DNA from 4 places in the Clostridium sp. CS1-1 genome. Region 2 is predicted to be linked to each of the others. Evidence: riboswitches for the same ligand, from Rfam matches in the RefSeq annotation. Region 2 holds a riboswitch; each other region holds the start of a gene.

Region 1 (7,616 bases), 1.7 Mb from region 2:
CTTGCTCGCCCTTTGTAACTACATATTTTTCTAAATTAAAGCTTATATTTCCTTGTACTATAATGTTTTCCTTCTTCTTTTCAGTATCAAAATACATACATCTTCTTAGCTGAGCTTTTACTCTAGCTATCAATTCAGCCACTGAAAAAGGTTTAGTCATATAATCATCTGCACCAAGCCCTAAACCTATGATTTTGTCTGTTTCCTCTCCTTTTGCTGATAGTATGAGTATAGGTACGGTACTCTTTTCTCTTATCCTTCTCATAACCTCTATACCATCAACATAAGGAAGCATTATATCCAATAATACAATATTGAACTTATTACTTTCGAATTCCTCTAATGCCTTTTTACCATCAAAAACTGAGGTAACTTCATACCCATCTCTTATCAAAGCTTTAGATATTAAACTATTAATTTCTTCATCATCTTCAACTACTAAAATTTTTATATTTTCCACAGTTATCACCTCTATGTAATTATACCATATTTGACAATTTTTAATAATATTTTACTTTTCTTTCTTGAATAAAGGAGTTAACTAAGTGCAAAGCCAAAAGCCTGAATCCAGCTTAGGATACAGGCTCATATAATATATTGTCTATTATTTTTCATTAAATTTATAGTTTCCCATCCATACAATCAGCTATGTTTATGCTTTAGCTTCTATATCTGATAAAACCTTTGGTAGCGCTACATTACACTCTACTTATCTTCATAAATTTGAAATCTATCTATATATTTTACCATTCGCTCTGTTATATCAGTTAACTGCTCAGCTGAACTTGCTATTTGTTGCGAAGAAGCACTTATCTCTTGAGAAGAGGCTGATATTTCTTCTACAGAATATAAAATATTCCCTGATGCAGAAGATATGTCTTTAGTATCTTCAATTATCTTTTGCTTTTCTTCATTAATGACAATTATGTTATTGTGTATATCACTAATTTTAGGAAAAATTCCTTCTATATAGCTTATAACTGTCTTAAGACTATCTGTAGACCTACCAAGCTTTATCATCTGATTATTAAGCTTATCGTTCATATCATCTGATGTCTCAGTAATCAAATCCCCCTCACGTAAGACAACTTCTATCAAAGAAGTTATGTTCTGTGCTGAGTTCTTTGATTGTTCTGCTAGTTTCCTTATTTCTTCTGCAACCACTGAGAATCCCTTTCCTTTTTCTCCAGCACTTGCAGCCTCAATAGCCGCGTTTAGAGCAAGTAACTCCGTTTGATCTGCAATACCATTTATGATATTGGTTATTTTACTGATTTCGTTTAAGTGTATACTAAAGCCTTTTATTTTATCTCTTACATCATCAAAAGATATATTTACATCTTTAATTGATTCTTCAAAATTGACTAAGTCCTTATCACTTTCCTGTGCTTTATTATTTATAATCTCAACCTCAGAATTTAACCTCTCAGCCAATGATGAAATTTGATTAACTTTCCCTCCGAAGTTATCTAATATATTACTTATAACTGACATTTGTTCCGACTGTACACTTAAGTTTCTTGCACCATCTTCAATGGATTCAGCAACCGATTCGGAACCAACTGCTAGTTCTTCTGATATTGCTGATAGATTTTCTGTCTGCCGACTTACTCTATTTGAGGTTACCCCTATATCTTCAATAATTTTTTTAATATCCATCCTAACTTTATCAATATATAGAGCGATATCCTCAATTTCGTCTCCACATTTAACACTTATTGGAGCTGTTAAGTCCCCTTTAGACATTCTATCAAGTCCATGTTTAATTTTACCTACATTTAATGATATTTTCTTTGATAAGTGAAAACTCATTAAGGCAGTTAAGATGGATATAATAAAAGCTGTAGCTATAAGACTTACATACATAATCTTTTTGGTATATGTATGTAGATGTACATCTATATCTGCTCCTACAATAGCTATAATCTCATCTGAAGAGTTTTTTATAGGTGCATATCCAGATATAAGTACACCATCTCTATCTTCTACAGGGTTTTTTGAATAAGTTATTTTTCCTCCAAATGCCTCAGACATTTCTTTTTCTAAATCGTACTTTTCTCCAATATCGTCACTTTCCTTTATATTTGCATCCACTAAAGTGTAAGCACTGTCATCTTCTCCCTTTCCTAAAATATACAAAAATTTTACATCTGTATCATTTTTATACGTCATGAGAGAATCCTTTATTTCTTTATATTCCTTACTGTCCATAGACTTACTTTTTATAACCTTGTCTACCTTATCACCATCAATAGAACTCACTGCTTTACTAGCACAGCTTGCCACATTTTCTTGTATCTTTAAAAATACATGCCTAAAGATAAATAAATTAGTTGTAAACAGTATAATCATTGAAATAACAAATATTAACCCTACTCTTTTTAGTATTTTAAAGCCTAACTTTCCCATAAACCTTATATGATGCAGGTAACTACATCAATATTCCCCCCTTCGAATATATAGTATTAAAAAAGGCCTGAATTTTAACAGACATTATTATGACGTCTGTGCAATAAATACAGGCCGGTTGCACCATTAACTCAAAGCTTTCAAGGTACCCATTTACAGAAAGCTCTTCATCGTTTCCATATAATTTAATTTTAAGTAATATAAACCATAAACATATTACCATATAAGGCTTTAATTTTCAACAATTTTTGTGATTTTCAAGCATACTATCACATTATGTAATATCATTAGTTCTGCTTCTATCATAGCTCTTACTGAAACCCTTTATTTTAAATATCTACCATCATATTTCTCATGGAAAAAAGTTTTAAATTCATGCTAAATAAAAAAAGCCGAAGAATATCCAACGTATATTCTTCAGCTTTTGCTTTACTCAGTTGTAAATGGTAATAATGCTATGTTTCTTGCTCTCTTTATAGCATCAGTAACTGATCTTTGATGCTTAGCGCAAGTACCGGAAATTCTTCTTGGAAGAATCTTTCCTCTTTCAGTAACATATTTTCTTAGTTTATTTATATCTTTGTAATCTATAAATTCAACTTTATCCATGCAAAAAGCACAAACTTTTTTTCTTGCTCTTCTCATTTTAGCTGAATTTCTTCTTCCGCCTTCTCTATCTGCCATGCTTATCCCTCCTTACCTCTCTAGAATGGGATATCTCCATCATCTACTGGAGTTATATCCTGTCCATATGATGTTTCTTCATTACCAAATCTTCCAGAATGATTGTCATTGAATGATGGTGCTGCAGACTTATTCTCACTTCCCCATTCAAGGAACTGAACTTCTTCTGCAATAACCTCAGTGACATATCTTTTGCTACCGTCTTTGGCATCATAACTTCTTGTTTGAATTCTACCGCTAATACCTATAAGTTTTCCTTTACTCATATAGTTTGCTGTAGATTCAGCCTGTTTTCCCCATACTACTATAGGAATAAAGTCGGCTTCTTTTTGTCCGTCTTTAGAAAATTTTCTATCAACGGCAATTGTAAAGGTGGCAACAGCTGTACCAGACCCTGGAGTAAATTTTAACTCTGGATCCTTGGTTAATCTTCCAATTAGAACAACTTTATTCAATTAAAACACCACCTAATTTTCATTCTTAACTATTATGTGTCTTACAACAGCATCTGATATTCTGAAAACTCTGTCTAACTCTTTTGGTAATTCAGGGTTAGCAGTAAAGTTTACTAGAGTGTAATATCCTTCGTTAACTTTGTTTATTTCATAAGCAAGTTTTCTCTTACCCCAAAAATCAACGTTTTCGATTACTCCTCCACCATTTTCTATTACGCCCTTAAATTTTTCAACGCTAGCTTTAAAAGCTTCTTCGTCTAATGAAGGGTGTAATATGAATATAGTTTCATACTTTCTCATTAGATTTCACCTCCTCCCCTTGGACTGACGGCTGTGATTTTTCACAGCAGGGACTACAATTCTGTATTTTATCACGAATTAAGTGAAAAAACAACATATTTTTTCTAAATCTAGTCCGTATTAACATAAAATAAATTTTTCAAGTGATTTTATACTAAAATCGGCGGTCAAGAGAAATATTACTATATATTTTTATATTTCATTAAATAAAATGCTTGATTATACTAACAATAATTATAGGAACTAAGAATTGTTCATAGAAGAATTTGATGCACAATTATAAAAATTAAACTTGGGAGGTGATTTTTATGGATTTAAGTACTATTAAAAAAGTTGAAGATTTAACTATTATGAGCGATGTAAATAGGCGTTTAGAACAAGGCTGGCTACTTATAGGTACATATGCTAATAATTATGACCATTTTTCTTATCCAAGCGAAAATACTTTTCACTATGTACTTGGTCTTCCTGACGGAACTGAATATTTAGAAACTCCTCTAGATACTAACTATGATGATCCGGATAAACTGACTACTTTATAATATCAAACTAAGAATGATCCTATAACATTAAGTATTGACTCAAGATACTGCAAAGCAGATTTTGTCAGCATCCCGAAAACAAATTGTTAACGATTTGTTTTTGTTCTTGTAAATATTTTCATAAAGATCTTTCTATTAAAGATTTTTAATTGTAAATAAAAAGGTCCACTAGCATTGAATTTGCTAATAGACCTTTTTACTTTCTATATTCAGCTAGCAGTAAATCAACCATTTTTCCATAACTCTCTACTCCCTCTTCTTCACCATTAGATTTCAAATAACTATTGTTAACATTATTAGCAGACTCTTGAACCTTACCTTCATACCGGGACCAAAAATTATCATTATATACAAGATCTCGTTTTACTCCCTTGGAATATTTTTCGGTCAATTGCTTATATTCTTCTATATTCTTTTCAGCCAAGGCATTCATAGAATTAATAAGTGCAAGTATTAATCCTGAATATTGAAAGTCCACATCTGGATGCATTGTACAGGCTAAATAAGCAATATAATTAGCTTCATCTTCCCTGGCAAAACCTCTTTGATGCGCCATTTCATGGGCTGCGGTAAACGCAATATCAAAATCTGGTATGTTAGTATTAACATTAGGCTCCCCTGTATAAGGCATATAAATGCCTGTAATTCCTGTATAACTCATTTTTTTAGATAGTAATATTGGTTTTGGCGGCCCGTATTTACCACTTAGCTCTGGATAAATCGCAGAAGCTTTTTCATATCCTTTGATGGCACGCTGTAGAGTATCTCTATATCCACCAGGAATTGTCATTACTCCTTGAGAATTTTCTTTTACTTTTTCTCTTAAAATATTAGTTCTTTTTATAAGACTATCACATAAATTATAAAGTTCTTTTTCTGAGGACTTCTGTATCTTAAGTCCTGCTATTTTATCAAAGGGTAATCTATTATAGTTAAAACCCCATAATAGCATAAATAGAACATATAAGGATGCTAAATACAATGTAACGTTTATCGATTGCTCAAAAAAACCACCTTTTTTAATTTTAATAATAAGTGTTATTAAGAGCATCAGCAAAACAATTAGGAGAAAAAACACTAAAAATTCAGCTACAGAAAATGGAAAAATACTTGTAATAAAACTTAGTGATTGTCTTGTTACCTTATTGAGAGAATTAGAATAATACTTTTCAATAATCTCTGGATGCCCTCTAACCATAGTATTAAACACTATAGTTAGATAGGCAAATATTATTATAATGATTTTTACTTTCCCTTTATTCTTCATAATTTAAAACCTCATAAACTGTTACAAATTTAAAAACACAATTACAATGTACCATATATATTATAATTATGTTTCTTGCAATCTAACTTTATTCTACTTTATTTGCGTAACAGTCATTATACTATTCTCCAACCTCACATAATTCATGTGAATTTCTATTTATTATTAAGTGACTATTAACATTTTAATAAAATATCATTAAAAATAATATTTGAATTATTAAATAATTAACAGATATTTAATTAGTTGTATTTTTATGGAAATGATAGTATAATCTTTATATAAGTTAGAATTTTCTTGAATTTGAATTATGATTTCAGGAGGTGTTGCAAAACCTTAAAAACATCTTGAAATTGAGCAGCATAAGACTATTCTATTAAAAGACGTAAAGTAAAATCAAATTTATTAAGGGGGGTTAAAATGAGCGATAATAATGGTACTCCGAAACATGAAGAGCTCGAGCGTGGTCTTGAGGAAAGACATATTCAGTTAATTGCTATTGGAGGAACAATCGGCGTAGGCTTATTCTTAGGATCAGCAACAGCTATTAAAATGGCTGGTCCAGGTTTACTTTTATCTTATGCACTTGGTGGTATTGTAATATTTTTTATTATGCGTGCTTTAGGCGAGGTTGCCGTTGAAGAACCTGTTGCAGGTTCATTTAGTGCTTATGCCAATAAGTACATCAGTCCTTTCTTTGGGTATTTGACTGGATGGTCCTACTGGCTTATGTGGGTTACTATTTGTATGGCAGAAATAACAGCTATTGGTGTTTACGTTCACTTCTGGGTGCCAACATTCCCTGCATGGTTGTCTGCCTTGATAGCAATTGGTGCAATGACTATAGTAAACATGATTGCTGTTAAACTATATGGTGAATTTGAATTCTGGTTTGCAATTATTAAGGTTGTTACTATAATAGTTATGATTATAGTAGGTATACTTTTAATCGTTTTCGGAATTGGTAATGGAGGCAAACCAATAGGTATTTCAAATCTTTGGACTAATGGTGGATTCCTTCCATTTGGCTTAGGAGGAGCTGCTAAGGCTCTAGTAATGGTTACATTTGCATTCTTAGGTGTTGAACTTATTGGTATAACAGCAGGTGAAGCAAAGAATCCTGATAAAGTTATTCCATCAGCTATAAATAAGGTTTTCTATAGAATCTTAATATTCTATTTAGGAGCATTATTTGTAGTTATGTCACTTTATCCATGGAATCAATTAGGAACAATAGGAAGTCCGTTTGTTATGACATTCAGCAGATTAGGTATAGTGGCAGCAGCTGGTATTATAAATTTCGTTGTGCTAACAGCAGCAGCATCTTCATGTAACTCTGGAATATATACTTCAAGCCGTATGCTCTACAATCTATCTTTACAAGGGGTAGCACCAAAATCTTTCTCTAAGATTAGTAAATCAGGGGTTCCTTTTAATGCCCTCTGGACCTCATCAGCTTGCATGTTAGTGGGAGTTGCTCTTAACTTCTTGCTTCCAGCAAAAGCATTTGGTATTGTTACTAGCGTTTCAACAGCTATAGGAATATTCGCATGGGCTGTTATAATATTTGTTCAGATGAAATATAGAAAAATCATTGGTGTTGAAAGAGTAAAGAAACTAAAATTCCCTATGCCATTTTATCCATATGGAAACTATATATGTCTAGCATTTATACTATTCGTTGTTATAGTAATGTGCTCATCTATTGATAATTTGATATGCTTGATAGTTGGAGTAGTATGGCTAGCTTTACTAACTATAGCATACTTTGCGTTTGGTTTAAAAAATAAAATTAAATCCCTTGATTAATTAAATTTTGAAAAAGGATATTTTCTAGCATGAAGAGAGCCCCGTTAAGTAGAAACAGTGTAGAATACTGTTATAAAATCTACTTAGCGGGGAGCATACATAGATTTGTGTAAATCAAATCTATGTATGCTTTTTTTATGTATGTATAGC
Region 2 (7,616 bases):
GCCATCTAAAAGTTTAATCATTTTATCTATCCCTTGCGTTTCCTTAAAATATTCTAACGCTAAATGATACTGTTCTTTATCTAAATAAAACATGATAATTGGTGGAAGATTATTAGCCATAAGAAGATAATTAAGTAACATTCTGCCCCCCCTGCCATAATAATTGCTTACAGTTTGAGAGTAACAGTAAAAATAGCAGACTATCTCTAATGCATTGCAGTAATCTATCTCAATATTATTAATGTCTTGTACTAATTAACTTAGGATTTCATACTCTTCTGTTGCCACTTTATTTCCCGTTAGAACAAAATAAACCCTCTCAATTATATCCATAGATAGCTTCATTTTAGTTTCCTTACTTAACTTAAAAATATCCTGACAAAGCTCTTTATGATTTTCTATGTCTCTAATTGCATTTTTGCTCCCATTAAAATTAGTTATCTTTTCTCCATTAAATATTGCTTCAACATCTCTCAGTCTAGTTTCATCATTCTATTTGATGTAGTGTTATCTTCTTCTCCGAAGATTTCTTTCTATTCTGATACTTGCTCTGAATTTTAAATATAAACTTGGAACAAATATTTCCTCTATATTCTTAACAACTCTATTACCTACATGCAGAATTTATTTTCATAATACATATTCTCCAATTACATCTGATATTATTTGTTTAACTCGACTATCTATTTTATCTTTTTATGTTTATGTAATTTATTAGTATACATATCTTTGTCTGCATTTTTAAAAGTTTCTTCCATTTTGCCAATCGAATTCTCAGTAAAGGCATGTCCAATAGATATTTGAATTGACCATTTTTTATTAACCATATTATAACTTTTAATTAATGAATTAATATTTTTGCAAAGCTCTATTATTCCAGATTTATCAGTATTCCTAACTATAACTACAAATTCATCTCCACCTATTCTTGAAACAGATATATCCTTATTTTCTATAGATAATAACAGGTCTGAGACTATCCTAATAATTTCATCACCTTTACCATGTCCCATAGTATCGTTTATTACCTTAAGGTTGTCTAAATCGCAAACAATTACTCCAACTGGTAAGTTATTTAGAGTATTCAGTTCTTCTATTTGTTTGTCATAAAAGGTTCTATTTTTCAACCCTGTTAAGCTATCATGATAAGTTAAATAATTCAGCTTTTCTTCTAATGCTTTTCTCTTACTAATATCTCTACAAACACCTGCAAATGCTATAAGGTTTCCATTACTATCATATTCTGGTGTAACATAATCTTCTATCCAAATGCAACTACCATTTTTATGAACCCATCTTGATTCAATTGGTTTTGAATAATCTAATTCATTATTCATTTTCTTAATTAAAATTGGGACATCCTCTGGATGTGCAACCTTAAAAACGAACATATAGTCATCATAATTGTTTTGCACCTCATATCCAACTACTTCTTCAATAGCTGGACTAACATAAACAAACTTAGGTTCAGGAACAATTTGAAAACGATATATTATATCCTTTGCATTTTCAAGTACATTTCTTAATTTTTGTTCTCTTTGTTCAATCTTCTTGTATCTTGATATATCAATCATAGAACCATATTTCCTAAGAACTTTTCCACAATCATCCTCTATTATTTTAATTTGTAACTCTATGTATACTAAACTTCCATTCTTATGTGTAAAGAGCATGTCTATATTGTCAACAAATTTCAAATTAAGGTTAGAATGAATTTCCTCATCTTTAATAAAATCAAAAATGCTCCTCCCTATCATTTCATCATGAGGAAATCCCAATATGTTAACTACGTTATGACTTATATCAATAATTGAATTACTGCTATCTAATTCAAACGTAATCTCTTTTTTTATACTATCCCAAATTGAATTGCCCTTCTCTAAACATTCCATGTCAACACCAAATCCTTTAATACTTTATATAATAAAATTTTTGTTAAAAATATAAGCTATAGCACATACCTCAGACTGCTATAGCTTATAACATAATAGTTATACCTATTTGCAACCCGACTATCATAGCATTAAAAACTTTAGACTCGTAGCTTTGCGTCTCCAACTTTCGCTGAATTTGCCATTTAATTGATTTAAAAGTTTTAATTTTAAAAATTTTTCTCTTTCATTTTCTCCATGCTTTACTGACAAACTTTGATTAAATTATGCAGAAAAATAACTTTTCAATAATTTTCTCAATCATTTAGTCTGATTATAGAGTAATTGTATCAATAATTCAAGGCTTCTTTATTCCATACATTCCCCCTTCGGAGATTCACTCATGTCTCTAATCTCCCTATTTTCAAGCCTTCCAGCAGTTTGATGTCAATCCTTATATCAATCTTTTATGGCTTGAATGAAAAGAGGGAAGAAAAAATCCAATAAAAAATCCACATCCCTGGCTTAGTTTATTCCAGAAATGTGGATTCTTTTCCTATGTTTATTCCGTTTTTTTGTCAGAACTTTTTTTTCATTGTAAGGACTCTTTTTTAAGTGTCAGAACTATTTTTGGGGGCTACAATAACTTAGCTAGCAAAAACATAGTCTTCATGCCAAGTGAAGTAAATTTCTCTTCATACTCAGTAACAACATTTCCTTGGAAATCACTCTTATGCAGGTCATAAGTCAAGTACTCCATGCTGAAACCACTCTCTTTAAAATAAACCTGTGAATCCTCAAATAGCTGAGCATCGTCTGTCTTAAACCATATTTCGCTACCTGGTTTCAAAAACTTTTTATACTCTGTTAAAAACTTTGTATGTGTAAGTCTTCTTTTGTTATGTCTTTCCTTCGGCCATGGATTACAAAAGTTTATATAAATTCTACTTACTTCATCCTTATCAAATACTTCTGATATACCAGCTATATTCATAGGGATGACCCTTCCATTTTCTAATTCAGCTTCAACTAATTTCTTTAGAGCATATATTATTACTTCATCTTTTAAATCCACACCTATATAATTTATATTAGGGTTTTGCTCGGCATGAGTTGATATAAACTTTCCTCTTCCACATCCTAGCTCTAAGTATATATCATTATTATTCTTAAATTCCTCATGCCATTTACCCTTATATTCTTTTGGATTTACTATAGTTAAAGGACTTGATTCCATCTCAGGTCTAGCCCACCATTTCTTTCTTAATCTCATGAAATTCCTCCTGATTTACAAATAAAATTCTACATTAATTATATATTTTCTACAAAATAATTATGCAGTTTAAAGTTAATATTGTCAATTATGTACTAAGAATAATTGCACAAAAATTACTGCATAAGGCAAATCGCCATTATGCAGCTTGTTAACCACTACCTGTTCAATTCTTAAATTTAGTTCTAATTTAATTTTATCTACATTAAATATATTTTCTACCAAACTTAATTAAGAATCTTTCCACAAAGAACAAAAATTAACCTTTATTGTCAACTGTTAATTTCCCATTAATTATTACTTACATCATAGCTCCAGCAATTCTTGTCAGCGCATTATATAAAAATGCTGATGGAATTCCTACAATATAATTTACTAATGGAGTTGCAATAAAAATAAGAAGTATTATAAGTTGATACCTGTAAAAAGTATCAGATATCTTGTAATAAGCAGATGGAAATAAGTCCCTTAAAACATGGAATCCATCAAGCCCTGGAATAGGTATTAGATTAAAGATAAAAAGCATACAGTTTATGCTAATTACTGCTCTAAGTATAGTAACTAATATTGCATATAGAGTAGGAGTTGAACCTAAAGCATTGTATCCAAATTTCAACAGAAGACCCATAAGTATCGCTCCAACAAAGGCTACTATTAAATTTGCAATTGGTCCTGCTATAGACACCTTTAAATCATCCTTGTATCTATTTTTAAAAGCACTTGGGTTAGTCTCTACAGGCTTTGCCCATCCAAATCCTATTACTAATATCATTATAAATCCTAATATATCTATATGTACAAACGGATTTAAGGTAAGCTTACCTTGAAACTTTGGCGTTTTATCTCCAAGTTTGTCTGCAACAAAAGCATGGGCATATTCGTGAAAAGTAAGTCCTATTAATATTGCTGGTATTATAAGAATTTTTCCTAATAACCAATTATTCAAACAAAATCATCCCTTCTTTAATCAATTCCACTAAAAGTATCTTAATTATAACAAAAGCAACACTAATACTCAACAAATGTGATGTAAATTAAGAAAACATTCACAGTTATATAAAAAGGATTAGTGACACATACTTTCACTAATCCCTTCTCTTTAGTTAAATAAAGTTTTTACAAGCTTTCCATCACTTACTGATATAGATCCACCATCATACATCTGAACAAAGTTTCCAGCGTAAAGGTATTCTTTACCACTTCCGAACTCTTTTACAACCCCTCTTAGATTATCATTTATATAAATTTTACCTTGAGGGTTAACAAATATATCCTCTTTTCCTACTGCCATTCTTAAATCTACCATCTGAAACTTACTTGGATCATCCTTTATGTTTCCATAATATATTTTAGTAACCTTATTTTCTTGAGTTTCTCCTACATAGACGTTGTCATTATCATCAACAGCTATTAATGACAGTTTTTCTACTCCATTTATAGTTATTGGATTATTTTGTCCAGTTACTAATATTCTATTGTAAGTCAAGTCCTCATATACAAGTTTATCCTCATGAGGAACTACTCTAGTTTTCCCTATTACATAAGTTTTAGTAGTAACTTTCTTCATTTCCTTCATAATATTTATCCAGTAAATACTACTTCTCTTTCCAGTACTAGTCACCTTAACATAAATTATATTAGTTAGAGGTGATGCCTGTATATCTTCAACTTCTGCCTTTTTATCTGCCCAATCTAACTCTTTTATTTCTTCTTTTACATCTTTATCTACATCGTAATAGGCTAACTTAAAATTCGAGCTTTTTTTAGATGTCTCTTTTTCTGCTATAAGCATCCTATTTCTGTCTGGAAGCCATTTATAATAAGATACTTGTATACCATCTTCAAACTCTACGTTTTTTTCTTCTCCTGTTTTCGTGTTAACCACCTTTAACACGTCTCCATCATAATAAGCTAAATACCTTGCATCAAAGGATACCCCAACATGCTTAGCATTATCTGGCACCTTAATTTCCGCATCAGGTTTTTTTGTATCATTTTTTACTATTTTTTTAGTTTCTATAGACGTATTTGTAGATAAGAAAAAATTATTAGCATAATAAAGCCCGGCAAATTGTACAGCTAGGGATATCATAATCCATAAAAATATCCTTTTAAAAATTTTCATTTCCCACTCCCCTTTAATAATTCTCCGATGACTACTCGCTCTAAGGCTTTACATATATTGCTGATGGCACTGATCTTTCACCTAAAGGATCAGAAGGATTGTTTATTACTTCACCTTCATAATACATACTTGAAGAAGAACCACCATCTAAATTCGTAGCATTAACAGCTCCATATTGAAGCATGATGTTTTGTACATCTTTTAGAGTGGCTCCAACACTTCTTGTTTGTCTTCCGTCTATAACAAGCATAAGTATAGCACCATCTTTTCTCTGACCAATTGCTGTTCTTGGAGCTATTCCCCAACCACCATCACCTGATTTAATTGTTCCTCTACCATTAACAACAATAGCTGGGCCGAAGGAAATTGCTTCTGTAACTCCAAGTTCCTTCATTTCACTTAAACTATGAGGTCCTACTAAAAGAACTCCCTTCTTAGTTAAAGCCATAACATCTACTTTTGTGCTTTCATCCTGTATATCACTAGATATAACTTTTCCATCACCCATAATTATTCCTACTGGTTTTCCTCCAGTACCTGTCCACTGACTTCCTTCAGAAGAGCTATCAACAAATCCTCCACCATTTATAGCTGCAACCGCTCCATTTCTCTTAGCTATTTGGCTTGTTAGTTCTCCCTGTTTTGGTATATCCTTGCTGTATCCTACTTTTACCCTAGTAGGATCATGTATGATTAACATATATCCTTTGAATTTTCTTCCATCACTTATATCTTCTCTTTCAATATTACTATCATGATTATTTGCAAAGTTAACAGTTACTTCATCACTATCCTGTTGGATAGTTTCTATTGAGTTTTCACTTAATATTCTACTTATTTCATCATCTGATAAAAATGCTTTGGCAATATATTGGTGACTAAGAGTTGTCATAGCCGCACCAACCACTGTCTTTTTTACATTTTCAAAAGGTCCATGAAATATTATAAGCGGAGCCGTTACCCCTGTAAAGATCACTTCAAATATTAAAAAACCTAAAAATAACTTCCAAAAGGATTTCTTTTTCTTACCTTCGGTTTTCTTTTTATCCATACGTTAAACCTTTCCTTTCTAAAACTTCATACTTCAACATTGTACAATAAATGATATATTTTTTAAATAGAAATAATTATAAATAAATCAAAAACTTTACTAATAAAAATAAAATCCTAAAATTAATCTTAATTTTTAATTACATTATACTTTAAGTTCTAAACAAAAAGCACTAAAGGCGAATAAAGTCTTTAGTGCTCAATTATTATTATATTTTAATTATAACCGCTTAGATGCTTCATACGCAAGTGGTGATCTTTCACATTCATCGTATTTTAATGTAATTTGGTAACATAATTGGCTGCCCTTCATTTTTTCGGAAGCATAACATAACCCATTTGATCTTGAATCTAAAAATGGTTGATCTATTTGATCCGGGTCACCAATTAATATAAGCTTTGTCCCTGCTCCAACTCTAGTAATTATTGATTTAACCTGTTTAGGCGTTAAGTTTTGCGCTTCATCTATAATTACCCAATTCTTAACTATAGATCTTCCTCTTAAATACGCTACAGCCTCAGTGGTTATGATTCTTCTATCAAATAACTCTCTGACTTTATCTGCCAATTCTTTCTCATTCTTATATCTTTCTTTTTCATCGGAGTCTACTAGTATCTCTAAGTTATCCATTACAGGTCTCATGAAAGGTGATATCTTCTCCTGTTCTGTTCCAGGTAAAAATCCTATATCTTCATCCATAGTAACATTAGGTCTACAAACAAGAATTCTTCTATACTGTTCAGTTCCATCTTCTATTATTTTATGAAGTCCTACTGCTAAAGAAAATAAAGTTTTGGCAGTACCAGCAGGCCCCTTAACTATCACTAGTGGTGCTTTATCCGCATCAATAAATAGTGATTCCATCATAAACTTTTGTCCTACATTTCTAGCATTTATACCTAAAGGAACTGTATCTTTATAAAATAACTGGACAACTTTTTTGCCGTCAAATCTTCCTAATGCCGTTTGTTTCGGATTTTGAAGACAATGTATTATAACAAATTGATTAATATACAGAGTTGGTTTTGTATATTCATTGGTCTCTTCAGAATAACATGACACATCATTTAGCTCAATGGATTTATTACGATAAAATTCAGCTATCTTTTCAGTAGTTGCATAAAGTTCAATCCTTCCAGTATATTGACTTTCATTTTCTGGTACAACTTTCTCATGAAAGTCTTCTACTTCTATATCAACTGTATCTGCCTTAATTCTCTCAAAGGTGTCCTTTGTAATCAAGCAAACATTTTCTCCTTGCTCTTTCAGACCCTTACATACCTGTATTATCCTGTT
Region 3 (7,616 bases), 2.1 Mb from region 2:
GAATACAATTACATCAGGACTTAAAGCTTTGGGGGTTGATGCTAAGTCTGTCAACTATTACGAAAGTTATTTAGGCTATAGGTCTGATTACATATTAGATATAAGTTCATTTAAGGATCTTCAGACTGGTAATTTTGAAACTAAGAAGTTTGCTTGTAAAATGATTTCAGAAAATGATATTTTTCATTTTCACTTTGGCAGTACCTTAGCGTTAGATAACTCTGATTTACCTTTATTAAATGAATTAGGAAAAAAGGTTTTTATGAATCATTGGGGATCGGATGTAAGAATGTATTCTAGGGCGGTAAAGATTAACCCTTATATAAAAGTTAAAAATGAAGATGAATATAGCATTAAAAAGAGGCTAGAGTTTTTATCAAAGCATATCTCACACTGTATAGTTGCTGATTTAGAACTTTACGAATATGTAAAGGATTTTTACGAAAATATTCATTTAGTAAGTCAGGCCATAGATTTAGAAAAATACACTGTAAGGAATTTTAACAAGAATAAATTACTTATAGTTCATGCACCTTCAGCTCCGGAAATTAAGGGAACAAAATATGTTTTAAGAGCTATTGAAGAGCTAAAGGAAAAGTATGATTTTGAGTTTAAGTTAGTTCAGGGTATGCCTCATGAAGAAGCAAAGAAAGTTTATCAGAAAGCGGATTTAATAATTGATCAATTACATGGAGGAGCTTATGGATTATTTGCTATAGAGTCTATGGCGATGGGAAAACCGGTGATCTGTTGGATAAGTGATTATATGAAAGAAAAATATCCTAAGGAACTTCCAATAGTATCTGCAAATCCAGATAACATTAAAGAAAAGATTGAATACATGATAAATAACAAAGAAATGTTAAATACTATTGGTACAAAAGGAAGAGCATATGTTGAAAAATATCACGATATGAATCTAATATCAAAACAGTTATTAGATTTATACAAGTCAGTCTAACAACAGATTAACGGAGGATAAAAATGATTAAGGATAAAAAGATATTATTAACTGGTGGAGCTGGATTTATCGGCACAAAAATTTGTGATTTACTTTATAAAAACAATAAAATTCTAATTTACGATAATCTAAATAGGAACTCTATTAAAAATACAAATTTATTAAGCGAGGAAAATATAGAATTAGTGCAAGGAGATATACTAGATTTTTCTTTCTTAAAGTCAACTATAGATAAATTTAAGCCAAATATTGTTATACATCTAGCTGCAGTTGCAGGCATAGATACTGTAATAAAAAACCCTGTAAAAACTATGCAGGTAAATATGATAGGAACCTATAACCTTTTGGAGGCATTAAAAGATTATATTAATAATATAGATAGATTTATTGACTTCTCAACATCAGAGGTGTTTGGTTCTTACGCTTATAAAGTAGAGGAAATTAGTACGACGAATCTTGCACCGGTAGGCGAAGCGAGATGGACTTATTCTGTAAGTAAATTAGCGGGAGAGCACTTAGCACATAGTTATTATAAAGAATATGGGCTTCCAATTGTATCAGTTAGACCATTCAATATATATGGACCAGGTCAAGTAGGAGAAGGTGCCATACATCAGTTTGTAACTAGAGCTATAAGAAATGAACAAATTCAAGTTCATGGAGATGGTGATCAGATAAGGTCTTGGTGCTACGTAGAAGATTTTGTAAAAGGTATTATGCTTTGCTTAGAGAAAGAAGAGGCAATAGGAAACACATTTAACATAGGAAATCCAAGAGGTACTGTTACAATTTCAATGCTTTCACAGCTTATAAGAACAATATCTAAATCAAAATCAGAAATTGTATATGTACCTAAAAATTACGTAGATGTGGAGTTAAGAATTCCGAGCATTGATAAGGCACGAAGAATGTTAGGATATGAGCCAAAGTATGATTTGAGCAAAGGACTTGAAAAGACCATAGAATGGTATAGGGGTGTTAAAAATGATTAAACTTGCAGTGCCAGATATAGGAGAAGAGGAATTAGAAGAAGTGAAAAAAGTCTTTGACTCCAAGTATTTAGTTCATGGTGATAAGGTGGAGGAGCTAGAAGATCTATTAAAGAAATATATTGGTGCAAAACATGTTATAGCAGTAAGTAGTGGAACAGCAGCATTGCATCTAGCACTAGCTTCTCTAAATATAAAGTCAGGAGATGAAGTTATAGTACCTAACTTCACCTTTCCTGCTACATCAAATGTAGTAGAACTTTTAGGAGCTACAACTAGATTTGTAGATATTGAATTAGATTCTTTAGGTATGGATGCAAATAAAATAGAAAGTAGTATTACGGAAAAAACAAAGGCAATAATCCCTGTTCATGAGTTTGGACAGTGTGCAGATATGGATGGAATAATGAAAGTAGCGCAAAAATATAATTTAAAAGTAATAGAGGATGCAGCATGTGCTCTAGGTGCGGAATACAAAAATAAAAAGGCTGGAACTATAGGAGATATAGGATGTTTCAGTCTTCATCCAAGGAAAGCTATAACTACTGGTGAAGGTGGAATTATTGTTACTAACAATGATGAGATTGCTGATAAGCTAAGAATACTTAGAAACCATGGTTTAACTTACATAAATGGAAAACCACAGTTTGTCGATGCCGGTTTTAATTATAGGCTGACAAACATTCAAGGAGCCATTGGTACAGTACAGATGAGAAAATTAGATAAGATTAATGAAGTAAGAGCAAAAGTAGCTAGCAGGTATAATGAATTATTAAGCTCTATTTCTGGAATATCTCTTCCGGTTGAAAAGGACTATGGTAAACATGTGTGGCAAACGTATCATGTACTTTTAAACAAGAAGTTTGATAGAAACTTGGTTATCAAAAAACTAAAAGATAGAGGAATAGAAACAAACTTTGGAGCCTATGCTGTGCATGAGCAGCCATATTATAAAGACAAATATAATTATAATGGTAGTGATTTTAATAATTCAATTTATGCATATGAACAAGGATTGGCATTACCGTTACATAGTGAACTTACACATGAGACTATAACATATATTGTGTCGGAACTGGAGAAGGTTTTGTATCAATTCAATAAAGAAATTTAGTTTAAAGAGGTGAAAGTATGGCATACAAACAATGGAAGAGTGAAGGGAATGGATTACCTAATAAAGAAAGCCTAAGTAAGTGCGGAACCAATGTAATAATTGAAGACGGCGTTAGGATATTTCATCCTGAAAATATTGAAATAGGAGATAACGTATATATAGGACACAATACAATATTAAAGGGATATTATAATTCTAAGCTAATTATAGGCTCTAATACATGGATTGGTCAGAATTGCTTTATACATGGAGCTGGTGGCGTAACTATAGGTGAAAATGTAGGGATAGGACCTATGGTAAAGATTCATGGCGCAAGACATAAAGAACTAGGAATAGATACGCCAATATTATTTTCAGGCTTAGAATTTTTTCCGATAACCATCTGCGATGATTGTAATATAGGAATAGGTGCAGTAATTTTACCAGGAGTAACTATTGGTAAGAGATGTAAAATTGGTGCAAATGCAGTTGTCAATAAAAGTATTCAGGAATATTCAATAGCTGTAGGTGTACCAGCTAAAGTAATAAAAGAAAGAAAATGAAGTATACTATGAATATTCATAATCATATAATTAGTAAAATATTATACAAAGAAATTCCTCAATTGAAATTAACCAATACCTTGTTGAAGTTCCATAATTTTGATGATATAATATTATTGTTTTGGAAACTATGAAAGATTTCTTGTATTTGGTCACTTTAGAAATTTGGAGTTATTAGTGCAACCGGCCAATTAAAGTTATTAAATTTATTTAGAAATTTAATAACTTTAATTGGCCTTTATTTATTTTAGGTATTCTTTATTTCAAGGAGGAGAAAATATGTTAGTTTTAGGCAGGAAGCCAGGAGAATATGTTGTAATAAACGAAAATATTAAAGTAAAAGTTATAAAAAATGAAGTAGGAGGACTGAGGTTAGCTATAGAGGCGCCTAATGATGTTAAGATAGTAAGAGGAGAAATTCTTGATAAGGAAAATAATTCGAATTTTTAAAAATATTCTATTAATAAAAAATATTTAATTTAAAAAAACTATAAAGTTTAAAGTAAACATATCGATAGGATAAATATAAGTAATAGAAAAGTTAAGTAAAAAACTTAAAAATTACTATAAAGTTTTTATTAAGAGAAACGAAAATAAAAGTAAGAAAATTAAATTATGAAATAATCATGGACGATTAATAAACTTATCTAAATTTGCAGGAGGCAAATAAGAGATAGGCTTATTAATCGTCCATTTTTTCGATTCAAGGAGGATGAGAATTATGTTAGTAGTAGGCAGGAAGCCGGGAGAATACATAGTAATTGGAGATAACATAAAAGTTAAAGTTGTAAAGAGTGACAATGGTGATTTAAGACTAGCTGTTGATGCACCTAGGGATATTAAGATTGTTAGGGGCGAAGTTTGGGAAGAGCAGCAGAAAGTGGCTATAAGCAAATAATTTAATATTAAGAACTCAGGAGGAGTTAACTATTCTCGTAATTCAGCAGGATGCTGGAAGGGCAGGATAGTTAACTCCTTTTTTAGTTAAATGATAAGTCAAAAGAAAAAATCAATAAATTTAGTTAGTAAGCTTAAATAGCTTAACTATAAATAAAACAGTGGAAAAGGAAGTCCACTTTAAAATTCAAGGAGGGAAAATATTATGATAATTAATCACAATCTTAATGCTATGGATGCTCACAGAAATATGGGAGTTAACATTGGTGCAGCAGGAAAGTCAATGGAAAAGTTAAGCTCAGGTTTAAGAATTAACAGAGCTGGAGATGACGCAGCTGGACTAGCTATTTCTGAAAAAATGAGAGGACAAATCAGAGGTTTAGATCAAGGATCAAGAAATGCTCAAGATGGTATTTCATTAATACAAACTGCAGAAGGTGCTTTAAATGAAACTCACTCAATTCTTCAAAGAATGAGAGAATTATCAGTTCAATCATCAACTGCAACAAATACATCAGCAGATAGAGCAGCTTTAAATTCTGAATTTACTCAATTAAAATCAGAAATCTCTAGAATAGCAACTCAGACACAATTTAACACTAAAACTCTTATGTCAGGTTCATTTGCAACAACTGGATTGGATTTCCAGGTTGGAGCAAATGCAAATCAAACCATAACATTAAAAATAAATGATATGAGAGCTTCAGGTACTACATTAGGTTTATCAGCTTCATCTATCTCTACTTCAACAAATGCACAAACAGCAATTACTTCTGTAAATAGTGCTATAGCTGCCGTTTCAAAGGAAAGAGCTAACCTTGGTTCAATCCAAAACAGATTAGAGCATACAATCAATAACTTAAACACAGCTTCAGAAAACCTACAAGCATCAGAATCAAGAGTAAGAGACGTAGACATGGCAAAGGAAATGATGAGCTTCAGTAAAAATAATATTTTACAACAGGCTGCTCAAGCTATGCTTGCACAAGCAAATCAAGCGCCTCAAGGTGTTCTACAATTATTAAGATAGTTTTGGATTTTAGACATACCAAATTTATTTTTGGTATGTCTTTTCCTTATACTGAACTTTTTTCCTAAAGGGTATTTAATAATTTACGATAAATGTAATATTAATAACTATTTTGGAGAGTTGATATATGAAGATAGATTGTAATACAAAATATTATGTAGAAAAAAGTAAGGACGAGAAAAATATAATTAATATAAATGCAGAAGGAAAATCTTTATATATAGGAAGCAAATATTCTGTACAGAGAGATATAGACTTCTTTAAAAATAAAATTAATGAATTAAATGAAGAAACAATTTTAGTAGTTTTTGGACTGGGAACAGGAGAACATATACTAGAACTTTTAAAAATAACTACCAGTAATAATAAAATTCTAATAATAGAACCAGATAAAAATATACTTGGAATTTTTCAGGAATTATCCTATAAAAACATTATAAAAAATGATAAAAGGATATTAATCTTAAATAAAAACGAAAACAACTTAAATGATTTAATAGATCAGTATATAAATATTAATAATATGAACAATGTAGAAATTTTAGACTTTGCCAATTATAATAAAATATACGGTAATGAATATACTCAGTTAACTAACTTAATAAGAAACCGTGTAAATAGCTTAATTTTTGGATTAAATACAACGATTGCCTTTGCAGAGCAGTATTTTACTTGTTTCATAGAAAATATATCAACTATGGCTAAAAGTACTTTTATAAACAATTTAAAGAATAGCTTTAAAAATAAGCCAGCTATAGTTGTTTCTGCAGGACCATCCTTGCAAAAGAATATAGAACTATTAAGAGAATGTCACGAAAAGTTTCTTATAATAACAGGAGGTAGAACTCTAAAGTCTGTATTAGATATGGGGGTTAATCCAGACTTTGTATGTGTATTAGATCCTGGAGAGCCGTCCTATAAAGTTATGGAAGATTCCTTAGATAGGGAGATTCCCATGGTTTTCAATGAACTCAGCAATCATAAGGTAGTGGATGAATATAAAGGAAAAAAAATATTTTTTAGTGATTTGCTTATGAAAGAAGTTACAGAAAAGGTAATAGGTAAAAGAGTCGATGGACTATATCAAGGAGGGTCTGTAGCACATATATGCACATCCTTTGCTGGTTATTTAGGGTGTAATCCTATAATCTTTATAGGACAAGATTTTGCATATACAAACAATAAATATCATGCAGATGCAGCTACAAAGGATATTGATAGAAATCTTAATCTTGTAGAATATAAACAAAGTGAAATATCAACAGAGGATATTAATGGAGAACAGGTTTTAACTAGTAAGGTATTTTTATTCTATAAAGAACTTTTAGAAAAATTTATACAGGGAAATCCACAAATAAAATTTATCAATAGTACTGAAGGTGGTGCCAATATAATAGGAACTGAAGTAAAGAGTTTAAAAGAAACAATAAGTAATTATAAAGATATCATAGACAAAGATATAAAAGATCTTTTAAATAGGGAAAATGGCTTATCTATGGAAAATCTAAAAATAAATTTAGAAAAAGCAGTAGAAGATTTGAAAACAATAGAAGAAAAAAGCAAAGCAGCAGTAGAGTATTCCAGAAAGATTATAGAACACTATACCGGGAAAAAACAGCATAATATTAATGTTATTAATAGAGAACTATCAAAAATAGATGAATATATAAATTTAAATGTAGACAAGACTTATATAATTAAAACTCTGTTAACACCTGAGATATTGAAAGTTACTATGGATTTAAAATATAAAGGAAAAATAAAAGAAACTGAGTTAAAAAAGGGAGAAAGATTAGCAGTTAAAACAAATAAATTATATGAAGGTATTTTAAAAACTGTGCAAAAATCTATACCGAGTATAGAAAAAGCTCTATCCAAGCTACAGTCTTTTAACTAAGGAGGAGTAATGCTATGGGATATTATAGCAACAAGGCTATTTTGATTATAGGTGGTACAGGCACTATAGGAAAAGGCTTGGTTAAAGAATTAATAAAACAAAAGCCAAAGGTAATAAGAATATTTAGCAGAGATGAATATAAACAATTTTTAATGGAAAATGAAACGAGAGATTGGAATTATAAAA
Region 4 (7,616 bases), 1.5 Mb from region 2:
ATTGCTATCAAAAGTAATTCTATAGTCTTCACCATCAAATATCTCATTACCATTCTTATCGATAAATGGATTACCTAATTCTCCTTCATTTCCGCCATTATCACCTGGTATTTCTGGTGGAGTTATAACTACATCTTCCATAGTGCTGACTATAAAGTTATTTTTTTTATTACTATTAAACTTATCTTCTAATGTTAATGTTACTTCATAAAAATTATTAGATTGGTCAAGTTTTATGATAAATCCTTCTTCAGATACATTCTCTACCAAAACTATTTTTCCATCTTTACTGGAATGTCGCTCTATTCTATATAAGTTGTCATCATTTATTTTTCCTGTATATATTTTATAATACTTTACGTCGCCAATTTCATAAATAGGTACCTTTCCAGCTTTAGCATCATCACTTTGACTATTATCAATAAAATTACTAGAAGATTGGAGATCCTTATTTAACCATGTATTTATTACCCTAATATCTTCATTGTTTTTTATATTACTGTTTTGTTTGCTAAAAAATAAATTAGAGGAATTAATAACATCATAGGTTATGGCAATAATAACTCCAAGTATAGTTACAGATATCATTAATTCTACTAAAGTAAACCCTTTTTTATATGCTCTCATTTATCCTCCTGCCAACTTTCAATTTCTCCAGTTTCTATATTAATAATTGCTTTTAGTCCATATTTGGTACCTTTCATAGTAGTACCAGCAGATTTTATAACTCCCTTTTTTTCCTGTGATGTATTATCTAATTGATAACTAAAAACATAATTTCCTATATCTCTTATACCTAATAAATTACTATCTACTTCTTCACTATTAAAGCTATTTATTTCTTCGTATTTATCTTGATCATTCATCTCTTTAATTTTTTTATTATACAAGTACACTGCATGTTCTATCCCTGCTTCCGCAAGGTATTTCGCAGATTGTCTTTCTTCTGATGCTCTTCTGGTTCTCATTTCATTATTCACTGAAGTCAATAATATTCCACTTAGTGATATTAAAATCAACCCTGCAAGCATTGCTATAAAAAGAGCACTTCCTTTTTTTATCTTTTTTATATTATACATAGGCATAATCCCCTATAACTAATAAGTTTTTGTTATTTTCCGAAATATAAAGTTGTACCTAATTTAAATGAGTTATTATCTTGAGGCTTAACCTCAATTTTTATATCTATAAGATCCTGAGCTTTTTCATTTAAAGTTAGTGTTAAATCATAATTTATTCCTTCCGAAACTTCTCCAGCATATTTTTCATCTGTTTTCTTTAAGCTTTTATAAAATATATCATTAGAGTAGGTGTATCCTTCACTTTTAGTAAGAAACTCCTGTAGTTCCATGAAGTTATTTAGTACGCTCTTATTTGCTTTAATTTTCTCTAATTCATTTTGTGCTATTATTAAAGAGTTCAACTTTTGTTCACTGGTCTTAGATGATTTTATACCAACATAGGATACATTAGAAAAAATAAGTACAGTGATACTGATTAAAAGCATAGCTATTACAACTTCTATTAATGTAAATCCCTTTTTACTTTTATTTCTATTTTTAAGCATATAACTATGACCTCTTTTCTATAAAATTAACTATATAATCATTCAAACTCTAAATGACTATATAGTTAACTTGCTTTCAACTAATTAGATTATATTAATGCGCAGTAACACTTCCACCATTTTTATCTTTTACATTTTCAGCATTCTCCACCATAGTCCATGTAACCCAACTGGTACTTGCCCATTGAATTTTACCCTTTGCTGCACCATCAGAGTTATCTATAGTTTTATCTAACATATCAGCAACTTCATCTGAGTTACTTACTCCATTTAATGATATTTCTAACACTAAGTTATTTTTACCACTAACTTTTCTATAATCTAATTGATAATTATATTGACTCTCTTCAGCTCCGGAATTGAAAGGATTTGTAGGCCATTTTTCTAAATAAGGACCATTCCATCCATTAACCCCTGTTATGCTGTTATCACTTGGACTTGTTAAGTAGCACTCCTTATTTGTTTGCCCAATATTAATTATACGAGGCCATTCACCTGTATCTCCATAGTAATGCAATGTTGCTGCTTCCACTGCCTTACAGTCTCCAACCAGCCTGCTAACTTTACTTTTTTCAATTGCTTTAAAAGCATTTGGTGCGACTACCGCTGCTAGTATTGCTATTATTGCTATTACTACTAACAATTCCACCAATGTAAATCCTTTTTTTATTTTAATCTTATTTAACATAATTGCCCCCCAATTTAAATTATCCCAGTTACTTAGCTTAGATTTATTTACATATTCAAAAATTAGTGCATTAAAATTAATGCACTAACTTTCAACTAATATACTTTAAGTACTTTAGAATTAAACTTTTTCGTATGTTAGCTTTATAGCCGCCTTACCTTTACTTGCAAACTTAGAATCCGTAATCACTACCTCTTACCAAAAGCAATAATACCTCGCCATTTTGTTGCCCATCTTCATCAGTCCCCTCGGCTATTAAAGCTTTTTCTGCTTCTGTAGGAACTTTTGAAGCAGTGTCATTGGCGCTCAAGGCTGTTATGCCTATATATACACCAGAGCTAACCGTCTTTCCATTTCTATTTTGATTACTTTGCCATAGATTCCAGTCATATTTACCTCCCCAAGGGGTCTTATCTGGCCATTTATCAAGATATGGACCATTCCAGTTATTCGTGATGGCGTCTTTCTGATTTGTGCTCAAACCTGAATTAGCTAATGCACCATCCTTAGTCATAAACCCTGGATCAATCCCTCTATTTACATCAGGTGGAAAGAACCCCATATCTGAATAGTAAGCTAACGCTGCAGATCTAAGAGCTTTAGCATCTGACTTAGCTCTGGATATCTTTGATTTTTCAATAGCCTTAAAGGCATTAGGCGCTACCACCGCCGCTAGTATAGCTATTATAGCAATCACCACTAACAATTCTACTAAAGTAAATCCTTTTTTATTATACATACTAAATTTCATAATTCCCCTCTTACTGCTTACTTATAAACCAACATTAACTTAACACAACTTGAACTAAGTTAAACGAATGTTAAAAAACTAAGATTTAGTTTTAATACTATTGTTCAGAAATGACTAAATATACTGTAGTTCCTGATGATCTTACAATACCTGTAGTATTAGTTGAGCTTCCACCGTCTAAATCAGCTTCTAATTTTAGTACAGCTGCACTATTCACATTTTCTAACTTTAATGATTTTGTACTACTAGTTAATCCATACGTAGAGGTTCCATCAGCACCACTAACAAAATTATAGTCTCCTCCCCAAGGATCTGTACTCTTCCACTTCTCCATATATGGGCCATTCCAACCTGGGAACCCTGTTGGATCGGTTACGAATCCACTTACAGCGGCACTATTACCTGGCCAACTACCAGTATCTGAATAAAAACTTAATGCTGCTGTCTTAACTGCCCTAAAATCAGACTCTGCTGCTGATACCTTACTCTTTTCAATTGCCTTAAAGGCATTTGGTGCTACCACTGCTGCTAGTATTGCTATTATTGCTATAACTACTAATAATTCTACCAATGTGAAACCTTTTTTTACAGCTTGTTTCATTTTCAATAAAACCCCTTCCTTTCAATAAGAACTTATTTATTATTTATGTAATAAAGATTTTACTGCTAAAATCTCTATTTCCTAATTAAGCAGTTACTAAAATAATTATCGTAAAATATTTTTTATTCATTAGCTATTACTTATTGGAAACTTTGCACTATGTTTACATACCAACAATAAACACTATTAATCATAAAGCATGTTACTTTACTCTCCCAACAATGGAATCACTAAAAGTTAGTAATTAAGTTTATTATATTATTATATTCTTAATAATATATAAACAGGCATGTCCTTAAAACTAATTGTAAAAATTACCATTTTACATTAAAATAAAACCCTATATCCATAAAACTATTACGAATATAGGGGTCGGTTGCATCACTTACTCCATACATGCAAGATGCCCAAATAAAGCATGTACTTCTTTGTTTCCCTTAAACTACTATTTATAATATACTAAATTTATTTTATCATCCATATATTATTAATTCAATATAAATTTACAATTACTGTAATATTAAATTGAAATATTGAGTATAGTCATAAAAATAATGTATCAATAAAATTATAAATACTTTTAACCATGGTATCATAAGTGTCAACAAAAGCCACTAGTAAAATAGTTCTGAAAATGCATTTAATTAATTTGTATTAGTTCTTGACGAAGCATATATAGAAAATAATAAATTTTTTTATTGTCTGAGCGTTAGCGAGTTTAAAAAAATTTATTATTTTCTACATATGCAAGTCTTAGAACTAAACAAATTAATTAACAGCATCGAAGAGCTGTTTTACTAGTGGCTTTTGTTCTATGCTCTTTACAAAGCTAAAAACGCCATGTGCAAAACACATGACGTTTTAATTTAACCTGACTAACTTGTCGTAGACCTCCCACGCACTCTGTAAAAGCGATTTGCACCAAATCAAAGACTTGGGTTCTCTGCTTTTCTTTAAGCGGGAGATCAACGCCAAGTAAGCCATGCATTCGCAGCTCTAAAATTCAGATGGGGTAAAAGAACCCCCATCTGAATTAAGATCTTGCTTCAATCTTAGTACATTCCGTCCATACCCATTCCTGGAGCCCCTGGCATTGGAGCAGCATTCTTTTCTGGAATATCAACTACTGCAGCTTCAGTAGTTAAGAATGTTGCAGCTACTGATGCAGCATTTTGAAGTGCTGATCTTGTAACCTTAGTTGGATCAACGATACCAACTTTTAACATGTTTACATATTTATCATGTAAAGCATCATATCCTACTCCAACTTCACTGTTTCTAACTTTATCAATTATTACTGAACCTTCAACACCAGCATTTGTAGCTATTTGTCTTACTGGTTCTTCTAAAGCCTTTCTGATTATATCAATACCAACTTTGATATCTATAACGTCAGAAGTTAACTCAGATACTTGTGGAATTACGTTAATGTAAGCTGTTCCACCACCAGCAACTATACCTTCTTCAACAGCTGCTTTTGTAGCTGCTAAAGCATCTTCTATTCTTAATTTTTTCTCTTTTAATTCAGTTTCAGTTGCAGCTCCAACTTTAACTACAGCTACTCCTCCTGCAAGCTTTGCAAGTCTTTCTTGTAGTTTTTCTCTATCAAATTCAGATGTAGTATCTTCTATTTGTCTCTTTATCTGAGCTACTCTGTCATGAATTTCGTCCTTGTTACCTTTTCCATTTACTATTGTAGTATTCTCTTTTGAAACCTTAACTGAATCTGCTCTTCCAAGCATTTCTATTGTAGTATCTTTTAAGTCTCTTCCCAATTCTTCTGAAATTACTTGACCGCCAGTAAGTATAGCTATATCTTGAAGCATTTCTTTTCTTCTGTCACCAAATCCTGGAGCCTTTACTCCTATACAAGTAAATGTTCCTCTTAATTTGTTAAGAACTAAAGTAGGTAATGCTTCCCCTTCTATATCTTCAGCGATTATTAATAACTTTCTACCTTGTTGAACTATTTGCTCAAGTACTGGTAATATATCTTGAATATTTGATATTTTCTTATCTGTAATTAAGATATAGGCATCATCTATTACAGCTTCCATCTTTTCTGTATCTGTTACCATGTATGCACTTACATATCCTCTATCAAATTGCATACCTTCAACAACATCAAGTTCAGTTCCCATGGATTTTGATTCTTCAACGGTGATAACACCTTCGTTACCTACCTTTTCCATAGCATCTGATATAAGCTTACCAATTTCTTCGTCACCAGCTGAGTTTGCAGCAACTCTAGCTATATCTTCTTTTCCTTCAACAGGTCTTGAATTCTTTTTTATTTCTTCAACTGCTTTTTCTACAGCCATTTTTATACCTTGTCTTATAAGCATTGGATTAGCTCCAGCTGTAACATTTTTTAATCCTTCTCTTATAATTGCTTGTGCAAGTAATGTAGCTGTAGTTGTTCCATCTCCCGCTACATCATTTGTCTTTGTTGCAACTTCTTTAACTAATTGAGCTCCCATATTTTCATATGGATCTTCTAATTCTATTTCTCTTGCTATTGTAACACCATCATTTGTTATAAGTGGTGAACCAAATTTCTTATCTAATACAACGTTTCTTCCCTTTGGTCCTAGTGTAACTTTAACAGTATTAGCAAGTCTATCTACACCTGCCTGCATTGATCTTCTAGCTTCTTCGCTAAATAAAATACTCTTTGCCATTAGAAAACCTCCTCTAAATCCTTATGTTATTACACGATATTTTACTATTCAACTACTGCTAATATATCATCTTGTTTTAAGATAGTGTATTCTTCACCATCTATTTTCACTTCTGTTCCAGCATATTTGGAGAATAGAACTTTGTCTGAAACCTTAACTTCCATTTTGATTTCTTTACCGTCAATTACTCCTCCTGGTCCTACTGCTACAACTTCAGCCTCTTGTGGCTTCTCCTTAGCAGTTCCTGCTAATAAAATTCCACTCTTTGTAGTTTCCTCTGCTTCAATTCTTTTGATAACTACTCTGTCTCCAAGTGGTCTAATTCTCATTTAAACCCCTCCTTAAAATTACTTAATATATTTATTTTAATTTATTTATTATACTTTTCTTGTTAGCACTCATTACTCTTGAGTGCTAATACAATTATTATATTAATGAATTATATTTACATTATCAAATTCGGATTTCATACTTAATGTATTGTTTAAACTGAAATAACTCAATTTATTGTGCTCTAAGTATATTTCTCTCCGTATTTCTAACAATTACACTAATATAATATTTATTTAGTACTTTTTTACACAAAAACACACTTTTATATTATTATCTATTTATGTGGATAAAATACAATAAAAATAAACTTTTTATTCTAAAATTTTTTAAAAGGAATGATCTTGAAGATGAAAAACACTATTAAATTTGTATTAACTATCTTTATGACAATATTTATTACTATGCTTTCCGTTAAGATTACTTTGAACTTTAGATCTATTTATTATCTTGACATAACTAACCTAAATATAGAAAAATACACACCCTTAAATAGAGAGCAAATGAAATCTACTTATGATTATCTAATAGACTATGTAAATAACGCTAACTCAAAGGAGTTTAAAATTCCTTTACTTCCATCCTCAAAACAGGGTATTATCCATTTTGAAGAAGTTAGGAATTTATTTATGAAGCTTAACTATTTGTTCTACTTGTCCATTTTATTTATTATATACGGAATATACTATATGAAAAAGGAAAAAGACTTTTCTCCTTTAAATTGGTGTTCTTATCTTCTTTTGTTTGGATGCTTATTCCTTGGCATAGTATTTAGCATAAATTTTGATAAGTCTTTTACATTCTTTCACAAATTATTTTTTAACAATGACTATTGGCTTTTTGATCCTAAGATAGATCCTGTTATTAACATTCTGCCACAAGAATTCTTTTTTCACTGTGCTATACTTATTGTAACATTAATAGTATTAAGTAGTTTATCACTTAGGATTATATTTAAAAAGTTAAGTTTTACTCGATAAACTTATAAACAGAGTTCT

What was found. Region 2 has a riboswitch for cyclic di-GMP ahead of AC0N0V_RS04675 (sensor domain-containing diguanylate cyclase). Riboswitches for the same ligand answer to the same signal wherever they lie in the genome.
Region 1: linked by a shared signal. The riboswitch ahead of AC0N0V_RS12910 (methyl-accepting chemotaxis protein) and the one ahead of AC0N0V_RS04675 (sensor domain-containing diguanylate cyclase) in region 2 are both predicted to bind cyclic di-GMP.
Region 3: linked by a shared signal. The riboswitch ahead of AC0N0V_RS18845 (carbon storage regulator) and the one ahead of AC0N0V_RS04675 (sensor domain-containing diguanylate cyclase) in region 2 are both predicted to bind cyclic di-GMP.
Region 4: linked by a shared signal. The riboswitch ahead of AC0N0V_RS21710 (type II secretion system protein GspG) and the one ahead of AC0N0V_RS04675 (sensor domain-containing diguanylate cyclase) in region 2 are both predicted to bind cyclic di-GMP.

The regions. Positions count from the first base shown of each region.
Region 1 is NZ_CM148680.1:2,728,025-2,735,640, forward strand. Features, by position in the region: gene AC0N0V_RS12905 (response regulator transcription factor) at 1-460, opposite strand, end outside; gene AC0N0V_RS12910 (methyl-accepting chemotaxis protein) at 706-2,409, opposite strand; cyclic di-GMP riboswitch class II at 2,514-2,596, opposite strand; gene rpsR (30S ribosomal protein S18) at 2,839-3,093, opposite strand; gene AC0N0V_RS12920 (single-stranded DNA-binding protein) at 3,114-3,548, opposite strand; gene rpsF (30S ribosomal protein S6) at 3,561-3,848, opposite strand; gene AC0N0V_RS12930 (hypothetical protein) at 4,157-4,390, shown strand; gene AC0N0V_RS12935 (DUF3810 domain-containing protein) at 4,587-5,657, opposite strand; gene AC0N0V_RS12940 (amino acid permease) at 6,078-7,466, shown strand.
Region 2 is NZ_CM148680.1:1,037,400-1,045,015, reverse strand. Features, by position in the region: gene AC0N0V_RS04680 (hypothetical protein) at 1-141, opposite strand, end outside; gene AC0N0V_RS04675 (sensor domain-containing diguanylate cyclase) at 684-1,892, opposite strand; cyclic di-GMP riboswitch class I at 2,000-2,085, opposite strand; gene trmB (tRNA (guanosine(46)-N7)-methyltransferase TrmB) at 2,509-3,144, opposite strand; gene AC0N0V_RS04665 (site-2 protease family protein) at 3,446-4,090, opposite strand; gene AC0N0V_RS04660 (hypothetical protein) at 4,244-5,269, opposite strand; gene AC0N0V_RS04655 (phosphodiester glycosidase family protein) at 5,310-6,320, opposite strand; gene AC0N0V_RS04650 (PhoH family protein) at 6,540-7,616, opposite strand, start outside.
Region 3 is NZ_CM148680.1:4,000,985-4,008,600, reverse strand. Features, by position in the region: gene AC0N0V_RS18865 (glycosyltransferase) at 1-961, shown strand, start outside; gene AC0N0V_RS18860 (NAD-dependent epimerase/dehydratase family protein) at 985-1,953, shown strand; gene AC0N0V_RS18855 (DegT/DnrJ/EryC1/StrS family aminotransferase) at 1,946-3,064, shown strand; gene AC0N0V_RS18850 (acyltransferase) at 3,082-3,606, shown strand; cyclic di-GMP riboswitch class II at 3,721-3,804, shown strand; gene AC0N0V_RS18845 (carbon storage regulator) at 3,886-4,056, shown strand; gene AC0N0V_RS18840 (carbon storage regulator) at 4,328-4,504, shown strand; gene AC0N0V_RS18835 (flagellin N-terminal helical domain-containing protein) at 4,709-5,533, shown strand; gene AC0N0V_RS18830 (motility associated factor glycosyltransferase family protein) at 5,661-7,430, shown strand; gene AC0N0V_RS18825 (SDR family NAD(P)-dependent oxidoreductase) at 7,445-7,616, shown strand, end outside.
Region 4 is NZ_CM148680.1:4,572,629-4,580,244, forward strand. Features, by position in the region: gene AC0N0V_RS21685 (prepilin-type N-terminal cleavage/methylation domain-containing protein) at 1-627, opposite strand, end outside; gene AC0N0V_RS21690 (pilus assembly PilX N-terminal domain-containing protein) at 624-1,079, opposite strand; gene AC0N0V_RS21695 (type IV pilus modification PilV family protein) at 1,112-1,567, opposite strand; gene AC0N0V_RS21700 (prepilin-type N-terminal cleavage/methylation domain-containing protein) at 1,662-2,255, opposite strand; gene AC0N0V_RS21705 (prepilin-type N-terminal cleavage/methylation domain-containing protein) at 2,428-3,006, opposite strand; gene AC0N0V_RS21710 (type II secretion system protein GspG) at 3,104-3,607, opposite strand; cyclic di-GMP riboswitch class II at 3,969-4,052, opposite strand; gene groL (chaperonin GroEL) at 4,660-6,288, opposite strand; gene groES (co-chaperone GroES) at 6,333-6,617, opposite strand; gene AC0N0V_RS21725 (TIGR01906 family membrane protein) at 6,969-7,598, shown strand.